4 regions of the Paenibacillus sp. FSL R10-2734 genome follow, and region 2 is predicted to be linked to each of the others. Evidence: riboswitches for the same ligand, from Rfam matches in the RefSeq annotation. Region 2 holds a riboswitch; each other region holds the start of a gene.
What was found. Region 2 has a riboswitch for cyclic di-AMP ahead of NSS67_RS02220 (C40 family peptidase). Riboswitches for the same ligand answer to the same signal wherever they lie in the genome.
Positions count from the first base shown of each region.

Region 1: it holds a riboswitch for cyclic di-AMP, as region 2 does, so the genes downstream of both, NSS67_RS07340 (alpha/beta hydrolase) here and NSS67_RS02220 (C40 family peptidase) in region 2, are expected to answer to the same signal.
Region 3: it holds a riboswitch for cyclic di-AMP, as region 2 does, so the genes downstream of both, NSS67_RS17375 (APC family permease) here and NSS67_RS02220 (C40 family peptidase) in region 2, are expected to answer to the same signal.
Region 4: it holds a riboswitch for cyclic di-AMP, as region 2 does, so the genes downstream of both, NSS67_RS07815 (TrkH family potassium uptake protein) here and NSS67_RS02220 (C40 family peptidase) in region 2, are expected to answer to the same signal.

Region 1 is NZ_CP150170.1:1,641,625-1,646,658, reverse strand. It holds gene mnmH (tRNA 2-selenouridine(34) synthase MnmH) at 1-667, opposite strand, end outside; gene selD (selenide, water dikinase SelD) at 706-1,764, opposite strand; gene NSS67_RS07345 (permease) at 1,914-2,993, shown strand; gene NSS67_RS07340 (alpha/beta hydrolase) at 3,256-4,065, opposite strand; cyclic di-AMP (ydaO/yuaA leader) riboswitch at 4,172-4,358, opposite strand; gene NSS67_RS07335 (hypothetical protein) at 4,602-4,775, opposite strand; gene NSS67_RS07330 (Nif3-like dinuclear metal center hexameric protein) at 4,861-5,034, opposite strand, start outside.
Region 2 is NZ_CP150170.1:480,162-485,195, reverse strand. It holds gene motA (flagellar motor stator protein MotA) at 1-246, opposite strand, end outside; gene NSS67_RS02240 (hypothetical protein) at 453-746, shown strand; gene NSS67_RS02235 (4a-hydroxytetrahydrobiopterin dehydratase) at 974-1,261, shown strand; gene NSS67_RS02230 (cytochrome c) at 1,344-1,700, opposite strand; gene NSS67_RS02225 (GNAT family N-acetyltransferase) at 1,828-2,313, opposite strand; gene NSS67_RS02220 (C40 family peptidase) at 2,507-2,998, opposite strand; cyclic di-AMP (ydaO/yuaA leader) riboswitch at 3,004-3,145, opposite strand; gene NSS67_RS02215 (C40 family peptidase) at 3,506-3,934, opposite strand; cyclic di-AMP (ydaO/yuaA leader) riboswitch at 3,988-4,125, opposite strand; gene NSS67_RS02210 (hypothetical protein) at 4,340-5,034, opposite strand, start outside.
Region 3 is NZ_CP150170.1:3,953,580-3,958,613, forward strand. It holds gene NSS67_RS17365 (DsbA family protein) at 415-1,167, shown strand; gene NSS67_RS17370 (disulfide oxidoreductase) at 1,164-1,628, shown strand; cyclic di-AMP (ydaO/yuaA leader) riboswitch at 1,826-1,983, shown strand; gene NSS67_RS17375 (APC family permease) at 2,107-3,924, shown strand; gene NSS67_RS17380 (iron-hydroxamate ABC transporter substrate-binding protein) at 4,127-5,034, shown strand, end outside.
Region 4 is NZ_CP150170.1:1,756,184-1,761,217, reverse strand. It holds gene NSS67_RS07830 (succinate dehydrogenase cytochrome b558 subunit) at 1-577, opposite strand, end outside; gene NSS67_RS07825 (LysR family transcriptional regulator) at 981-1,883, shown strand; gene NSS67_RS07820 (TrkA family potassium uptake protein) at 1,955-2,623, opposite strand; gene NSS67_RS07815 (TrkH family potassium uptake protein) at 2,637-3,932, opposite strand; cyclic di-AMP (ydaO/yuaA leader) riboswitch at 4,069-4,248, opposite strand; gene NSS67_RS07810 (CPBP family intramembrane glutamic endopeptidase) at 4,563-5,034, shown strand, end outside.

The sequences.
Region 1 (5,034 bases), 1.2 Mb from region 2:
CCTTACCAATCTTTTTGCTCTCCGCTTCAAACAGTACATATGGTGAATCCCCAAGCTTAATTAACGCCTCTAAAAGAAGACTATCGAACGTCTTTTGATTGTTTGCATGAAGTCCGATTTCACCAAAGATAGAACCACGATGACCCGCCATCCCTTCCAAATCCAGAACTGGATAGCTTTGTGCCTTCAGGCGGTGTAGTAGGTTTGTTTTGCCTGTACCCGTATTTCCGTGAATCACATAGGACTTCGCCTTGAATTCATAGGACTCCAGTTCATCGAGCACCCATTTGCGATAAGCTTTGTAACCGCCAATCAGTCGATAAGCGTGAATATCCATTAAAGAAAGAACGGTCGCAGTTGTACGGCTCCGCATACCACCCCTCCAGCAGAACACAGCCTTGTCCCCTTGAATCGCAGCGAATTCTTTGACAAAGGAAGGTAGCTTTGCCGCAGCAATTTCCAAGCCTCGTTCTTTCGCAGCCTGCACACTAGTCTGTTTATACAAAGTTCCTACTTCAGCGCGTTCCTCATCATCAAAAAAAGGAATGTTCAGACTATCCGGCAATGTCGAATCTTTATATTCAGAAGGAGATCGAACGTCGATAACGGTGATCTGCTTCTTATTCTTTAGCACTCTTAGTTCTTCCAGTGTAATATCCTGAAACAATGCACTCTCTCCTCTGGTGACTAACTTCTTAGGTTTTGTTATTGCGCAGCTATAACTGCAATCTGACCCGGATGGTCTTCTGTTACCTCTCCGATCAACGCCGCTTCAACGCCTGCATCTACTAACTCTTTTAACAAAGCTTCACTTTGTTCAGGAGCAACAGAAATCAGTAGTCCGCCTGAAGTCACAGCATCACACAGTATATAACGGCTCAATTGGTCCATTTCTTCCGGATAAAGAATGCTGCCCTCCAAATGGGCAAAGTTATTCTTAGTACCTCCTGGAACAAATCCCTGTTCCGCAAGCTCTCTTACTCTTGGCAGCATCGGTACATCACTTTGACGAATAATCAGTCCGTGATTGCTCCCTTTGGCCATTTCCGAGGCATGTCCCAGCAGCCCAAATCCGGTAACATCTGTACAAGCATGTACATCATAAGGCTCCATGATTTCAGCCGCTTTTTTATTTAATGTAGACATTACTGTGGTAAGGCGTGTGGTTTCTTCTGGAGATAACTGATCCTTTTTAATAGAAGTAGTTAAGATGCCCACACCGATAGGTTTTGTCAAAATCAGTTTATCCCCCACCTGTGCACCTGCATTCGTTCTTACTTTATCCGGATGCACAAGGCCTGTAACGGCCAATCCAAACTTGGGCTCTTTATCATCAATCGAATGTCCGCCTACAAGTGTCGCTCCTGCTTCCTGCACTTTATCAGCTGCACCGCGCAAAATATCACCGAGAATGCTTTTGTCCAGAACAGAAATAGGGAAGGCCACAATATTAAGCACCGTAAGCGGCTTTCCACCCATAGCATAAATATCACTTAACGCATTGGCTGCTGCAATTTGACCAAAGGAATAAGGGTCGTCCACGATCGGCGTGAAAAAATCAACCGTTTGTACTAACGCTAGTTCATCGCTTAAACGGTACACACCAGCATCATCACTGGTATCCAGACCTACAAGTAGATCGGGGTTAGGTACCGTTGGTGGCAAACTGCGAATAACCTGCATGAGATCGGCGGGACCGATTTTGCAGCCGCAGCCCCCTTTTGAAGATAATGAAGTCAATTTTATGGTTTCGGCTTGAGACATCATGACTCAGCTCCTTTAAATAGTTAATGTCGAATATCTTTAATCTTACATCAGTAGACAGCAATGTACAAAATACAAAGCTAGCGCTTTGATTTCATTATGCTATAATGGGAACCTTGATATTTTTTACTTGGAGGTTATTCAGAGTTATGTCAGCTGTTTCTAATGATTCTTCTCTCAGCACCAAGCGTCCTGCGCATTTTAAGGCAGTGCTGTTGGTGCTTATCTTCGTGTTCATAGCTGTAGCGGGTCTGTCCTATGTCAAATGGTGGCCTTATTCTCAGAAAGCAACCATAGCTGCGACGGAGCATTCCATCGGCTCTTCGATTTTGACCGGAGACCAAGCAAATGCGCCTGATCCATCCTTTCAGAGTGCTTGGGATTATGCCCTGACGTATTTCAAATCCGTATGGAAAGCAGCTGTTCTTGGGATATTGTTAGGCTCCTTGATCCAAGTACTACTTCCGTCCAAATGGCTGCTCAACATGCTGGGTAAGGCAAATTTCAAAAGCACCGCTCTAGGCGGAATCGCTTCTTTACCGGGAATGATGTGCACCTGCTGTGCTGCTCCGATTGCCGTAGGCTTACGTAAAAAGAACGTCTCAATTGGTGCTAGCTTGGCCTTCTGGTTAGGCAATCCTGTGCTCAATCCGGCTACGTTGATCTTCATGACCTTCGTTCTCTCTTGGAAGTTCACATTGATGCGTGTAGTGTTTGGCTTAATCCTAACCTTTGCGGTTAGTCATTTCGCGAATAAGTTTGCTGAAGACTCCTCCGTTCCGCAAACGATAGATGAAACCGTGAGCAAGACAGTCGATCCTGATGGATCACTAATTATTCGCTGGTTAAAAAGTGCTGGTTCCATGCTGATAACGGTGGTACCCGCCTATATCATTACTGTTCTTCTGCTAGGTGCAGCACGGGCTTGGATGTTCCCTGTTCTTGGGGAGGGCATTACGAATGGCATTCTTGCTATTATTATTTTCGCCATTGCCGGCACACTGTTTGTCATTCCAACCGCGGCTGAAATCCCTATTATCGGAACCTTTCTTTCCTTTGGTCTCGGTACAGGAGCTGCAGGTGCGCTGCTTGTCACGCTTCCCTCCATAAGCTTGCCTTCTATGCTTATGGTGTATCGTTCCTTCCCACGTCGGGTGATCTGGTTCGTATTTGGCTCAGTCGTAGGGTTAGGGATTTTAAGTGGCATTGTAGGTGTACTGTTCTTGTAAATTCTCAACATTCATGCGAGTAGAAGTAGAATAAAGGCTGGCTCATCCGTAGTATTGACTACCTTTGAGCCAGCTTTTAGTTTGATATCCAATGCTTTAGGGAAATCCTCCCTATAATTCCATACAAAAGAACGCCCCGCAGCCAGTTCATTCCCCCCGGCTATGGGACGCCCTTATTTCTCGCTTAAACGCTAGCCGTCCATCTAAAGACGCCGACGCGTTTATGCATTCTTCAATGTTTACTCCAATTTACTCTAATAGATCAACTAATCTGCTGAGTTCCCTGCTGCTTCTCCAAAAACCGCTGAAGAATAGCATTAAATTTCTCCGGCTGACACAGATTACTAGGATCTAATGCGTTAGGAATAATCGCTAACTGAGCTTGAGGCAGCTGAGACACCACATCCTTCATACAATTGACTCCGAATTCACTGAAGTCACCCACAATACATAACGCGGGACGCTTAAAAGTCTTTAAGCATCTAGTGTAATCCACATGGCTCGTAGCCAGCCTTTGCCGGTACAATTCCCGTGGACGTTTGTCGAGAAGTCCTCTTCTAATCTCGTTATAGGCCAGGTTCCAGCGCTCCCGATACATCATACGAATCGAAGGCAGGATCAGCTCACTTGGGGCGTAATACATTAGCCAACTACAATAAGCAGCCATAAGCTGGATTTTACCTATAATCGTTGACGCCTGACTTCTACAGAAGCTATCCACAACGACAATCGCTTTTACCCGCTCAGGATATTGTTTCGCAATATGTTGAACGACCAGACCACCGTAAGCAATTCCCACAAAAACCGCTTCGCGGATGCCCAAATCATTCAATAGCATAATTAGATCTAGACATTGAGTTTCAATAATCTCGTTTGGGGCCTGCAGCAGCTCACCTGACTTTCCATTCCCCCGTAAATCGCACAGAATCACTTTATATTTATCAGAAAAATACTCCAGCTGAGGCTTGAACATACTATGTGTCAATCCATGACCGTGGATAAAAACAACCGGAGTCCCTGTACCATTGATTTCATAATAGAGTGAAGTTCCATTCAGTTTAGCAATAGGCAAAGGTAACACCTCTTTCATAAATAGATCCAATAACTATATCTGCTTTTGAACGCAGCAAAAAACCACAGAGGGATTCTCTGTGGCTATTCATCGTGAAATACGCCATTCATCCTCTCTCCATACGCTTACGAGGTTAGCTGTCGGATTCGGGCAGTGAGAGTTGCCCTACCTGCATGGATGCATTACTATGCACCAGGAACAGGATTCACCCCATAACTAGTACCGACTGTAACATCGATTCCCAGTTGTTGGTTCCCCCGCTTTCCTGAACGGAAATTAAGCGGATTTCATATGTAATTATCGGTTATGTCATGAATCATACTCCGTGTAAGGTTGCTTGTAAAGGAGCGATCTAGCCAAAATAAAGTAGAATGTAGTACTTTTCATTTCATATTGCATATACTCGTCATTTTCTCTCTCTTTTTCTCTTGTTTACTCGTTTTTTTTAAGAAAAACGTGCTGAACCAAGCGAAAAAGCCAAGCGGTTATCAGAGAACCATCTCTGAACCACTCGGCTCCTTCATAGAATCATGCGGCTACAAAAGATCGGCGTTTTTCAATGCATGCTCCCAGCTTGGATAAAAGAACAGCGCACTTCTCATAAGATCAGGATCGCTTTGCTTTACTTGTTTTTTGCTGATCGAGCTTCCGTCGGTTTGCAGCTTTTTGATCCGACTTAACACTTCATCAGCCTCCAAAGGAATTTCCATTGAAACACTCCTTTCTCAGTGACCTGGTTTCCAATCATTTTCTCCATAATATGCAAATTTATTCTTCGGTTTTGATTTCGACGAGTTAAACCAGCTGATAGATCGGTTGTTCAGCAATGAAAAAGGTAGGAATCATTGGGTATTTCTCTGCGAGGATTTCAGCTAAATATTTCATCCCTGGAGCTTCACTCTCCGCATGGCCTAACATAATCAGCGCTTTTAATCTGCCTTGGTGGACTGCATCCCTCACATATTCCGG
Region 2 (5,034 bases):
GAACATAGAAATTAATTGGGGTTTACTGATTAATTTTTTTTGAACAAAAATTATTTTAAACAGACTTGGAATCTTTTTGACCTCCGAGAAAGGAAAGGCCATGAAGATGGAAGCCGCCGTACCCACTAAGATAATAACGTAAGCAGCGGGTGTGGCCAAAGCGTGAAGAGGAGCGTGCTTGAGGATCATACCCCAAATTACTGCAACTAAACCAAAAATTAAACCAAGTATTGTTGAAATTTCCATTATGCACCTCGTCCATGAGATTATAAGATGTGTTCCGACAAAGCCGCGTATATCATCCTTGAAACAGCGGCGTGGCACTCTGTGCGAAACCGAATAACGTATATTCTTATTTATCGACATCATTCCGTTTTTTGTGAAGTCATTTTTTCGGCTATAATGGATAAGGTAAGTAATTATTCATCTGTGGAGAAAACGGAGTGATACATGTGGGTGTAAAACATGGTAGAGATTACGGTGAAATCCTAACTGATTTGACCGAGGCTGTCGGACGAATTTCCGATGGGTACTTATTTTTTGAAATGGATCCGGTAGAGTGGCAAGAATTGCCGCAGGAGTCCAAGCTGGAAGTATGGGAGGCGCTGGCTGAGGATCTTTTCTTCGCGCTGGGTAATGAACCTATGATTGAGGTGGGGAGCGGCGTTATCATATACGATAAGGACACGCACCGCATTAATATTTTAGTCGGAGAAGAGGATTTAGCCTCTGTTATTTTGATTTAAGAAGAGGGAGCGGCGGGGCGTGATTTGCCCGTAGTTAGTAGCCCGTGGTAAAATTGGTATAGCCGAGTTATAATCGCTGGGATTCTTGAATACATTTAATCGAAAATATTGCCTTTATCCTGGCACATCCCTTGGACCTCAGAAGCTAAGGGATGTTTTGTTTAACGAATAAGACAAGTAAGCGACCTGCGGATTTTACTGCAATTTTTAGTAAGGGAGGAAATGAATTGATATTTACGGAAGAAGAACTGCGTGAGCAGATCAGCAAGCTGGAAGGCTGGAAACTGGAAGAGAACACCATGGTGCGAAAATATATGTTCAGCCAATATATGAAGGGCATTGCGTTCGTTGATGAAGTAGCCACCATCTCAGAAGCCTTTGATCATCATCCACATATTACGATTGATTATAAGACAGTAACCCTAAGACTGAAATCAAATGAGGAAGACGGTATTACGGCTCTTGATATTCGAGAGGCACATGAATTTAATGAAGCCTTTGAGAAAAATCATTAGTGTAGTCAAGCTCATGAATAAACGCCCATGCCCAGATAGTAACCTATCTTCTGGCATGGGCGTTTTTAGTTGCTTAGGTGGATCACTTTTTCTCCGAGAGCCAGAGGGCGATGTTAGCAATCTCCTCAGGAGCTAGCTTCTCTTTAAAGGAAGGCATTTGACCGCGTCCTTTAGTGACGATGCTGTAGATCTCTTCGGCGTCATGCTGACCACCTTCATTTTGAAGACTCGGTCCAACTCCACCTTGAAGCTGATCTCCGTGGCAGGTGATACAGCTGGCTTTCACGGTTGCTTCTGCCTTAGCCGCATCCAGTTGAACTACTGGCATCGTAGGTTTATTCTCTTCAGCTACTTCTTCTTTACCCGGAAGTGTAAACATAAGTACTACCGCAAAGGCACAGGCGGCAAAAAACAAACCGCTCATGATCCATTTCTGCATCCCAGTTCGTCCCTTCTATGTAAGCTGCTCCCTACATTATAGCTCAAGGTGAAGCGTTATCATAGGGTTTGTGACAAAAAAATGAACGATAATTCAATCAATTCATTGAAATATATGGAATATAATATCATTTGTCATAGACCATACAATAAAAAGGTTTGTTACCTGTAGGAGTTTGGCGCTCATACGTATCTGTAATCGTAAATCCACACTTTTGGTAAGTTCGGATTGCTCGCTGGTTCCAGGTCAGTACCTCTAGATCAATTTCACGTTCAGGATAACGAATCAAGGCCGCTTGCACAATTGCGTCCACAAATAATTTCCCTAGACCTTGGCCGCATAGGTCGGGGTGCATGCCAATCCCTAAACGAACAACACCTTCCATCGGGAATAGCTGCGCGAATCCGCTCAAAGCCCCTTGCCCATTTAATATGGAGATATATTGCTCATTCCGTAACTGAGGGTCACCAAACTCGATTCCAAGAGCCTTCATTTGCTCCCACGGCATCCAACCGTAAATATTATAAGGGGGAGTGTAATCCCAGTTGCAAATCTCTTCCGCGTGACTGGTCTCCATAGGAGCTACATGAAAAGTAATCGAGGGATTTATCATAAGGTCAAAGACCTCCTTTCACGAGGGTCTTACTTGTAACTAATTATATACAAAAAGAGGGATGAAAGACTTAGAAACTTTATATGAGGATTATTGTTTTACAAATTTTGAGTGGGGTAAATATTAAATAAGACAAAAAAATAAGCTCTTCCCCAAGAATTTACATCTTGGAAAGAGCCTATGTACGATTTACTTATTGAACATCATCATTATCTTCTGAACCAGTAGCAACCGATTGATAAGCATCTGTGCTCATAATCCGTTTAGCACCGATGTAGCGTTTCACGTAGTAGCTGTCACTCAGGGAGCTAATCGTTACACCACGTGAGGAAGAAGCATGTGCAAACTTGCCTTCACCGACATAAATGCCGACATGTGAGACACCCTTACCACTTGTATTGAAGAATACAAGATCTCCAGATCTTAAATCATCCTGGGAAATAGCTGTACCCATTTGATATTGGGAGCCTGATTGGTGTGGTAGGTTGATACCAACTTTATCAAACACATACATTGTAAATCCGGAGCAATCAAATCCATTTGTGGAGACGCCGCCGGATACGTATTTAGTTCCGATGGTCTTGTCGATCACTTTATCCATTTTGGAATCCGCGAAAGCGCTTCCTGCTCCGATGGTGAAGATAATGGAAAAGCTGAGTACAGCTGCTGCTAACTTCTTCTTCAAAAGTTTATACCCCTTCCAGATGCCTACGAGGTTAGCTTAAGGGTTCGGTTGAAGGTCCCCTATGACCCCTCTAAAGATGGAGGTCAATTCACCCAAAGTTGGTTCCCCCGTTTCCCTAATAGTTAGGAAACTCGGCTCAGACTGTTGATTAGGAATAGCTTGTAATCAATACATGACAAAACCTTTGTAAATAACAACTTAATGATTACAAAAATGTTACTAAAATCTTACTGCAGTTATTGTAACAAACGGAGTGCCGCTTGGCAATCGTTTTTAACATAATCATGCAGAAAAATTCGTATTTTTAAAGACAAAATGCATATGTAAGCGATAATATTAAACTAATTTTCATATTTATAGAAATATTTATCAAATAAAAGTGTTTAGAGCCCGTTCTAGTGGTGTAAAGAATATAATAAGGCAAAAGAAAACCTGGATTCGATTACGGCAATAATCAAATCCAGGTTCATATAGTTATAATTGTGAGGTTATAGTTGTGGGGAAGTATTAATCGTAGGCTACAGCTTGATATGAGGAAGTACTCATTACTCTTTTAGCACCAACGTAGCGATTGGCCCAGTAGGACTGGCTAAGTGAAGTGATAGTTACACCACGTGAAGAAGAAGATTGTGCAAATTTACCGTTTCCAACATAAATTCCAACATGGGATACGCCGCTACCCAATGTGTTAAAGAAAACCAAGTCGCCTGAACGCAGCTTGCTTTTAGCTATAGGAGTTCCGACATTATATTGAGCTTTTGAGGTACGGGGCAAAGAAAGACCCATATTCTTGAATACATACGTAGTAAATCCAGAACAGTCAAATCCTTTAGTGCTAGTGCCTCCGGTTTTATAGGCAACTCCAATAGTCTTTGAGATAACACTGTCCATTTTCGAATCTGCAAAGGCGCTTCCACCACCAATAGAGAATGCCATTACTAATCCTAGCGTCGCAGCGACGCATGCTTTTCTTAAGTTCTTCAAAAAAAATGTACCCCTTCCAATGCCTGTGAGGTTAGCTTAAGGGTTCGGTAGAAGTTTCCCTATGATCACTGCAAAGCGAGATCAATTCACCCAAAATATGGTTCCCCCACTTCCCGGTGCAAGGAATTCGGCGTTTTATGCACCAGTTAGTGACTTATCGACATGACTACGACAAATACATGAAGTTATGTAGAAATCGTTTCAAATGATTACAAACTTGTTACTAATGGAACAGGACTTATTGTAACAAAGTCTTTACCATTTTGCAAATCCTAATAATTTATCTATAACGCAAAAGAGTCCCAGCTCCTGATTCAGGAACCGGGACTTTTATATTATGTTCTGCAAGGCTTAAAATTATTGTGGAAATGCTTTACTGCGCCATAGATGATATTGTGCGGAGATCCCCCACATTTTGAAGAGTGTTGAAGGCAGTGAAGAGAGTTGACGAATAAGAAGTGCGGGTAGGCCAGGACAGAAGATACCAGTTAGTCCGCACACTAGCAGAAGGAGCAGACCGCCTGCACCAAGCACGATGGAAATTCCTATTGCTGGAAAAAGTGACTTCAAGCAGATGAATAGGGAGGAGAACATCCCCATACCACTGGTATAACCAAACTGCATATATAGAAGAAACAGACGCACGATAAAAATGTATATAAGCCATGCCAATACGTATGGAACTAGATGGAGCAACAAAGAGTAGTTCAGAAAGGAGGATAAGAATAGCCCGTACATTTTTGGAGCAAGCCAATATAACGGAAGTAGAACCAACACCCATTCAATTAGACTGAAGATAAACACTGGCAATCCATAAAGCTTCATACCGGGAAAAAAGAACAGGCCACGCTCTCCTTTTCGCTCCTGGTGGAGTTCATGCAGTAATCCAGCCCTTATAAAGGGGGAGAGTAGCAGTCGCAAGACAACAAGCCCTAGGAACATCCATAACCAAGTACGTATCGCAGGATCTGTGTTCAAGCTGAACTGCCCTTCGACATAATAGAGTAGTCTGCCCATTCCGCTGCCTCCAGCATCTTTATCTGGATAGCGTA
Region 3 (5,034 bases), 3.5 Mb from region 2:
ATCGAATACAATGTGCCGCCGGTAACGTAAACAAGCCGAATGTATGCGAAAAACCGAACACAATGTGCCACCGGTAACGTAAACGAGCCAGCGCTGTTATTCGCCCTGAATCACCCGGGAATGGGCTTGTTATTAGGGAATAAATGCAGTATTGTCCGTCCCTTATATATGTGCTCATTTCATCGAAATCAAGGCAATAAGGTCCGTAAGCGGAACCTCACTACGAAGGTGTATGGATACGAGTATGAATTACGGATGTACTCAGCTTGTAACTCTACTTCCAAGTACGCCATCAGGCGTTTTTTTACAGTGGTTTTACAGTATTGTTTGCCAAAAAGAGATTAAAAATTATATAATTTTAAATGTATATGATAAAAACTACATTAGTCCACAGAGGACAGAAAGGAATTCTCCTTGAGTAAACCTAATAAAAGTACAAGCGTTCCCCAGCTAAGCAAACAAGAAAAACGTCGGGTAGAACAGGAGCAGCAAAAGCAGAAGACGAGAATTTTAATTATCAGTTCTATAGCTTTAGTGGTTATCATTTTCGTTGGATTGTTTATGTTAGCCTCGAAAGATGCTGCAAAAAATGCCACTACAGGAGAACCGGTAGCCTTTAATTACAGTGAGCTGCCAAGGATCGGTAAAGAGGATGCACCTGTTAAACTTGTTGAATTTGGAGATTTCAAATGTCCAGCCTGTTCCCAATTTGCTACTTCAGTTAAACCGCAAATTGTTCAAGATTTTGTCAACGAAGGGAAGGCAGCGCTCTACTTTGTAAACATGGCTTTTGTTGGTCCAGACTCTGAGACTGCCTCACTTGCTGCATTATCTGTATATCATCAGAATAATGATGAATTCTGGAAGTTCTATGATGCTGTATATGCACAACAAGGTGATGAAAGCGTAGAATGGGCGACTGAGGATTTCCTTGTAAGCCTTGCGGAGAAAGAGAAGTTAGCTATTGATTACGAATTACTTCGTAAAGACATCAAGGAGCGCACTTATGCGGATGAGCTGAATAAAGGCATTCAGTTGGCAAGCGACTCAGGTGTGACTACTACGCCATCACTCTACATTAATGGAGTAAAAACTGCTGAGCCATTCGACATTGAAGCGATTACAACTGAAATTAACGCCGCTGCAAAAGCTGTGGAGGCAAAGTGACAAAATTCCTATCTTTCTGCAAGCGTAACTGCCTGTATCTGGCCTGGTTTGTATCATTAGTAGCTGTCGCCGGCAGCTTATATCTGAGTGAAGTATTGAAATATGAACCTTGTAAGCTTTGCTGGTTCCAGCGAATTTTCATGTATCCTCAGTTGATCCTATTGGGTATCGCGACGTTTCGAGGGGATAAACGCATCATCCCATATGTACTTCCATTAAGCTTGATTGGTGGCAGTATCTCGATCTATCATTATGCGGAACAAAAGATCCCTGCGTTAAGTAAAATTCTTCCTTGTACGATAGGTGTTCCGTGTAATAAGGATTACTTGAACTTTTTCGGATTTATTACGATTCCTTTCCTTGCGTTAATCGCATTTGCTTTGATTAGTATTTTACTATGGTACGGACGCGAGAAAGAAGAAGTGATGGAGATAGATACAGAGGAAAGCATAGGATTTTGATTTTTAACTTTGTGTGATCCAAAAGAAATATGAAAATCGATTAAAAACACGGTGCAGAGGGATAATTAAAGAGAATGAAAGAGAGCATCCAATAAGACGCTATATTTGCGCTTATTGGATGTTTTTTCATTCTTTTTTCATTTTTTTTCACGCTTTACTGTATACACTTTGTAGACTAATATTAGTCCTTGTGAGAAGTTGAATATGCGCTGAATTTTCTTAGGAAAATCGGGGGAACCAATCTTGGCATTTGTGCCAATGGGGTGAATCGGAAAGGGTCAATTGGACTTGTACCGTAGGGCTATACCACAGCCCGAATCCGCCAGCTAACCTCGTAAGCAAGGTGGGATAATGACCATGCATAGCATGCGGATCATTTCCGTATGCTATTTTTAGTGTCTGCATTTATGAAATCCACCAATGAAAACAGCGCACGGAATCTCCGTTTCCGCTCTCAAAGAAAGGAACTGTATCCACAATGGTAAGCAAGGTAAAACGATTATTGATCGGTCGCCCGATGAAGTCGAACGAACTGGATCATGAAAAGTTATCCAAGGTGAAAGCACTGGCTGTCCTGTCTTCTGATGCGCTCTCGTCTGTAGCCTACGGAACCGAACAAATTCTAATTGTACTAGTGGCTGCAGGATTTACTGCCATCTGGTATTCCCTGCCAATTGCATTAGCCGTATTGGGCCTGCTGGCCATCCTGATATTATCCTATCGGCAGACGATTTATGCTTATCCGCAAGGAGGCGGAGCATACATCGTAGCCAAGAGTAATCTTGGTATACCGACAGGTCTCCTAGCAGGAGGGTCTTTATTAGTGGATTACATTCTGACTGTAGCAGTTAGTGCTTCGGCAGGGACGGATGCAATCACATCTGCTTTTCCAAGTCTACACAATCATACCGTTCTCATTGCAGTATCAGTTATTATTCTTCTAACTTTAGTTAATCTTCGCGGAGTTACAGAATCAGCTTCATTCATCGCAATCCCAGTGTATTTGTTTGTGGTTTCGATTGTAGTTCTGATCATCTCCGGTATTATCAAATATGCGCTAGGTGGCGTGCATGCACATGTACCTGAAATAGGTGCTGCTGTATCCAATGTCAGTTTGTTTCTGCTGTTAAAAGCTTTTAGCTCTGGCTGTTCGGCACTCACAGGTGTAGAGGCCGTATCAAATGCGATTCCAAACTTTAAAGCACCAGCAGAAAAGAACGCAGCCAAGACTTTAATGATCATGGGGATCATACTTGGCTTTATGTTTACGGGTATCACACTGTTAGCGTATTGGTACGGAATCGTGCCTGACGAAAAAGCTACTGTTGTTTCGCAGATTGCTGAATCGACCTTTGGTCGCGGCACCTTGTACTTTTTTATTCAAGGTATCACTGCAGTGATCTTGTTCTTGGCAGCTAATACAGCTTACTCAGCATTTCCATTGCTCGCCTTTATGTTTGCAAAAGACAAATATATGCCACATGCTTTTATGGTCCGTGGTGACCGTCTGGGCTTCTCCAATGGTATTATTTTTCTAGGGGTTCTGTCTGCCGTGCTTGTAGCTGCATTCCACGGAAATACAGAAAGCTTGATCCCTCTTTATGCGGTAGGTGTATTTATACCTTTTACATTGTCACAACTGGGAATGATGGTTCATTGGTTCAAAACAAAGCCGGCGGGTTGGCAAAGAAGATTTATTGTGAATACCATCGGTATGCTTACCACATTAACGATTACACTTATTTTTATCATTACAAAATTTTCAAGCGTATGGATGGCCTTTATCTTCTTACCTGCTGTAATGTTCGTGTTCCATCGTATTCACAAGCACTATTTGAACACCGCAGATCAGCTTCGTATATGTCCGGATACAGATAAACCTGTGATTAAAGGAAGTACGGTTGTTGTCCCTGTTGCCGGTGTAACACGTGCTGTACTGCATTCCATCAGCTATGCCAAGTCACTTACGGATAATGTTGTTGCAGTGTATGTTGGCTTTGATGATGAAGACATTCATAAGATGGAGCAACGGTGGGTGGAGTGGAATCCAGGTGTACGCCTGATTGTACTTCGATCTAGATATCGCAGTATTATTCGTCCGTTAATAAAATTTATCGATACAGTGGAGTGGAAGACAGCAGAGACGGATCATATCACTATTTTGATTCCACAGTTTATTACTAAGCATTGGTGGCAAGCTGTGCTTCACAATCAGACCAGCTTTTTAATCCGCTCGTATCTAATGAATCAAAAAGATGTTGTGGTGGCGACTGTCCCATATCATTTGAATAAATAATGGACCATTAAGGAGAGGCTATATCCGGAACGTTCGGAATATAGCCTCTTTTTGTATTTTTATAGAAGGAAATTGTTGCAAATTCACAAAATTCAAAATTTATATGTTGACATAGATAATGAGAATCAATATCATTTAGAAGTGAAACAAGATAGACAACATCTTTGAATAACATAGCGTGTACACACTAGGAGGGTTTTTAATGTTTTTGTTTAACAGAAAAAGATTTGGAAGCATGAAATTAACGATGGTCGGATTAATGGTGATGGTGCTATTTTTATCCGCTTGCGGTAATAATAATTCCGGTAACACTTCAAACGCAGGAACTGAGTCAACGACAGCACCAGCTGCTGAAGCCACAGAAGCTCCCGCAGCGCCTAGAACATTAACTGATGCAATGGGACATGAAGTGACTATTCCGGCCAATCCACAACGTGTACTGGGTTCTTATTTAGAAGATTCTTTGGTAACACTAGGGGTAACTCCAGTAGCACAATGGTCAGTGCCTAATGGTGTTCAAGATTATCTATCCGCTGAATTGAAGGATGTTCCTACGATAAGCTACGACCTTCCGCTTGAGGCTGTAACCAGCTTTGCACCAGATCTAATTCTCATTCCGTCAGAGTCTTCTGTACAGAATGGTATTTATGATCAATTGAATAAGATTGCACCTACTTATGTTATTGGAGACGAACTAAATCAAGATTGGCGTAAATCGCTGCTCAAGATCGGTGAGATCCTTAACAAGACCACTGAGGCAGAACAAGCGATTAAAGATTATGAAGCGAAAGCAGCAGAAGCAAAAGAAAAGCTTGCAGGATCTATTGGAAAAGAGTCTGTAGCTATTCTTTGGCTAGTGCAAAAGAACTTCTACATTGTTGACGAGACTCGCAGTAGTGGAGCTGTATTGTATACAGATCTTGGAGTCACCCTACCTAACCTAGTCACAGAGATTCCAGCAGGAACAAGAGCAACCTGGAATCCCATTTCCCTTGAGAAGTTGTCTGAGTTGACAGCAGATCATATTTTCTTAGTGAATAGTGATAAAACTGAGGGTTCAGAAATTCTGGATAGTGCAATTTGGAAAGGTATTCCGGCTGTAAAAGCAGG
Region 4 (5,034 bases), 1.3 Mb from region 2:
ACGTTACAAGAACAAAGATACCAAGACAAAGGTAAGAGGATACCCGCTGTGAACGAGGTCCTACAGTGATTCCCCAGCTGATCAAGAAAGACCATAGACCGTTTGAGAAGTGAAAGCATGCAGCAATTATAGCGATAATATACAGCGTCAGCATCAGCGGCTGAGTCACGATATCGTGCATCACGCCACCTAATTCTTCATGCTCTACACTACCAACAGCTACCTGAACCCGAGTCTGGAACAAATGCCACACTATGAAAACAAAAGTTATAATGCCTGAAATGCGTTGCAGTGTATAACGCCAGTTTCTTTCAATGTTGAAACGGTTCAAGTTCGGCTTGGATTGATAGGCAATATACAGTCCGTATACGCCATGGTACAGCAGCGGAAGCCATATACCGAACAATTCCAGGAAGAAGACAAGCGGCAGGCTGTTCAGCCATATCACACTGTCAGTAAAACCGGAAGCGCCACCCTCTACAGCCGCAAAATTCGTCATCATGTGCTCAATGAAGAAAGCTCCAAGCGGGATAACGCCTAGCAAGGAATGAATCTTTCTGGAATAAAATCCTTTCATACAATGTAACCCCTTTCCGATTAAAACAGCGTTTTCATTAATGTGTATTCACCGCCGGAACTACAATCGACACAGGATAACGTAGACTATGTAATGACAAAATGCCTTTATTAACCGCTATCCCTTGGTTTCCCGGACTTTGTTTTCTTTTTCACAAAATGTGAATATCTTGTGTCACTTTTCATGTTACTCCTTTTTCCCTTATAAGGGAATTGCAATCTAATTATTAATCGTTATACAATAAACGCATAAGAATAGATTTTATATGATAATAATTCTCATTTAGATTGACAACATTTTCCGACAAAACTTTTTATTCCCTTCTGGAGCAAGCTGTGTCGTCTTCATCGCTATGAATTTCATCACTACTGTTTATAGATTGCACTACGAGAGGAACATAAATATGTTTGACGATTTAGATGTTTTTGCGGCGGTCGTGGAGCATTCCAGCTTAAATCGGGCCTCACGCCAGCTCAATCTGTCCCAGCCTGCCCTATCTCGCAAAATCTCCAAGCTGGAAGAACGTCTGGGTGTCGCGCTATTTAATCGTTATGGCAAGCGCCTGGAGTTAACCGAGGTTGGGCGTCTCACTTATTCCTACGCACTTGAACAACGGCAGCAGCGCTCTAAATTTCTAGAGGCTCTGTCTAAATACAAAGAAGGCGAGCCAAAGCTGGTCACCTTAGGGGCGTCTCTTACCTCACTGCAGACTACTCTGCCACCTCTTGTCAACGCATATATGGAGAAATACCCTACAGCGGAGCTGAAGCTGATCACGGGCCGAACGCATGAGATTGTCTCCTCTGTTAGTGAAGGAAAATCAGATATCGGTCTGATCGCTTCCTCTATTCAGGAGCCTGGACTGCGCTGCATTTCTCTGTTTGAGGATCAACTTCGATTGGTCGTTTCTGAGCATCATCCTCTGAATCAATCTTCCAAGCTAACCATGGATGATCTGTCCCGACTGCCTATGATCCTCTTCTCCAAAGGCACCTGGTACCGCCGCCTAACGGACGATCTGTTCCAGCGCTGCGGAATTGATCCGGACGTACGTATGGAGATCGACTCCTTCGAAGCCATCGTACGGCTGCTTCCGACGGTCAATGTGGCCGCGTTACTGCCTAAGTCTTATTTGCGTCCGCAGCTACTGAACGGCGGCGGGCTGGTATCTCTGCATATTAAGGAGCTGGAGCAAACCCAACGAACGACCTGCTTGATTTACCGTGACGACGGCAGCCTGAGCACAGCAGCTCGTAGTCTGGTGCAAGTTACAGAAGAGATGTTTCTGACAGAACAAGAGAAGTAATATCTGCATCTGCGTGCAACCTAAATTCAAAAAAAGCCCTCCGTCCCATGATAGGACCGAGGGCTTTACTATTAATCTTTGTTTACAACCTCATTCTCAAATCGATCAATACTTTCATTAGAACCAATGAGTACCATAACATCGCCCTCACTCAAATGATCATGAGCGGTTGGAGCAACAATAATTCCACTATCTCTGTTTAGGGCAACAATACTGCAGCCATATTTCGCTCTTGTATTTAAATCTGACAAGCTTTTCCCGTTCATGCAGGACGGAACCGTTAGCTCGACGATCTTATAATCCTTGGACAGTTCAATATAATCCAGCAAATTGGGTGTCACGAGCTGATGCGCCACACGAATTCCCATATCCCGCTCGGGAAAAATAACCCGGTCTACGCCCAGCCTGGACAACGCACGACCATGAAGGATCGAGATCGCCTTGGCTACTACATACTTAACTCCAACCTCTTTTAACAAAATTGCCGCCAGAATACTGCGCTCCATATTGTCGCCAATCGCTACAATCCCACAGTCAAAGTTCCGTACGCCAAGCGAGCGCATAATCTCCTCATCTGTAGCATCTGCCACTACCGCATGAGTCAGGTGATCGCTCATTTCCTCCACGCGCTCTTCATGATGATCAATACCGAGCACCTCGTAGCCCATTTCCATCAGCTCAAGTGCAAGGCTTGAACCAAAGCGGCCTAAGCCGATTACTACAAATTGCTGTGCTTTCATTTCGGATTAACTCCTATCCAATAATTATTTTACCTTCTGGATGCTTATACAATGGTTTACCCTGTTTAGGTCCAAGCGCATACACTAATGTTAATGGACCTAGCCGACCCGCGAACATCGTCAGACAGATCAGAATCTTACCGATGATAGACAGTTCAGGTGTCAGCCCCATACTTAGTCCCACCGTAGCAAAGGCTGAGGTCGTCTCGAATAGTATTGCTAAGAAATTACTATCCTCTGTTGTGGACAGTAACATCGACACAGAGAGGACCAATAGTAACGCCAGTAAAGTTAACGTCAACGCTTTATAGATACGCTCCTGCGCCAATCGATAACGGAACAGCACAACATCTTCACGCCCGCGCAGCATCGCTATTACTGCACCAATCATTATCGTAAAGGTTGTAGTCTTGATCCCGCCACCCGTTGATCCCGGAGATGCACCAATAAACATAAGAATAACCATAAAAAACTGTGAGGCTTGCCGCAGTCCGGCAATATCCACTGTGTTGGCACCAGCGGTTCGGGGCGATACAGACTGAAAGAATGCCGATAATATTTTGCCGCCGAAATTTAGATTACCCAGTGTGCGCTGATTCGTAAATTCAAATATAAAAATAACCAAAGCGCCGATAAGAATAAGCCCTGCAGTGGAAGAGAGTACAACTTTGCTATGCAAAGATAATTTACGTTTTACACGAAACTCCACCAGATCAGACATGACAATAAAACCGATACCGCCGGAGACAATCAGAAACATCACCACGATATTCACAAGCGGGTCATATACATAATCGGTTAAACTCCGGAAATCTCCAAAAATATCAAATCCAGCGTTATTAAACATGGATACCGCATGAAATATCCCAAAATAAATGGCTTTTCCTAGGGGCATATCAAATGCCCAGCGTATCGACAGAAGTACCGCTGCACAGCCTTCAATGACCAAAGAATAAATGAGTACTCTCCGGATCAATCGAACAATTCCCTCCATAGAACCTTGGTTCATTGCTTCCTGTAGGATCAGTCTGTCCCGCAAGGAGATTTTGCGTTTCATCATCATGGCAAATAAGGTGGCCATTGTCATAAAACCTAAGCCGCCCACCTGGATAAGCACCATAATTACGGTTTTCCCAAAAATGGTGAATGTCGTCCCGGTGTCCAGCACCACAAGTCCTGTCACACAGGTGGCCGATGTTGCAGTAAACAACGCATCAATAAAACTAACAGCATTCCCGCTGGTACTCGAAATGGGAAGCATTAGCAGCAAGGCTCCAATCAGAATGATCGATGCAAAACCAAGCACCATAATCTGAGGCGGAGAGAGCTTCAGGAACTTTGATTCAGAAACCCTGCGAAACTGTGAAGCCACTACGCTCACCCTCTTATCAAAATTTAAAGAATTCCAACAAAAAAAGCACTGGAAAACCAATGCTACCCTTGGTTCCTGCAGTAAATTAGCCTACGAGGTTAGCTGACGGATTCGGACTGTGCAGGCTGCCCTATTCGTTCCTAGAACGAAATTCACCCCTGATGAATAAAGACAACGCCTATGGCGTATACTCATCTTTTCATTACTTCTTATGGTTCCCCCGTTTTCACCTGAAATTCGGCTATATACAATTGCATACAAATTATATATGTTATTTCGATAAATCACAAAGACACTATTAATGGTGATTCATATGAAAAATGCGGTTTGGAGAGGATGTACCACTAAGAGTGCCTTTTCTCATCACTTTTCCGTGTTTTCCCTGCAATTGCATCGATTTTCATGAAAAACGAAGAAATAATCACCTTAAATTCATGGTATATATTCAGCTACCTATTCTATAATATCTCTATTACCCATAAAAAGAATATACGATGATTTTTGTAACTATCATGGCACTAATACTATAATGGTACATAACATTGTCAGTTTACAAGGAGGCGTTACATGAATCCCGTTGGCCAGCCCTTACAGCAACGTGCCCTCTCCAAGAGGCTCATCATCTCGGGCATTATCGGTCTTATTCTATTTATTATGTTTCAAATTGCTCCCTCGGTGCTAAATAGCCCTGCCGGGGAAGATACTACTGTCATCAGTAAGGCGGAAGCCCGCGACAAAGCCATATCATTCGCAGAACAAAAGCTGAACTACACCAAAGCACCAACCGATCAGTGGAATGTACTGTACGATACGGACTCTTCCTTTTATGGTTATATGTCCCGCGAGAAGCTTTTGGAGGACTATACAAAAAAGAAATTGGATCAACGATATCCTTTTGACATCTTTCGTGTAACACTTAGTCCTTCAGCGGAACAAGAGCCACTGATCTCCGTTGACCTCAATATGTATACTGGCGCAGTAGTCGCCTTCACACAAGGTGCAGAAGGATCGGCTGCAGGCTTACCAAGCAATGTATCCA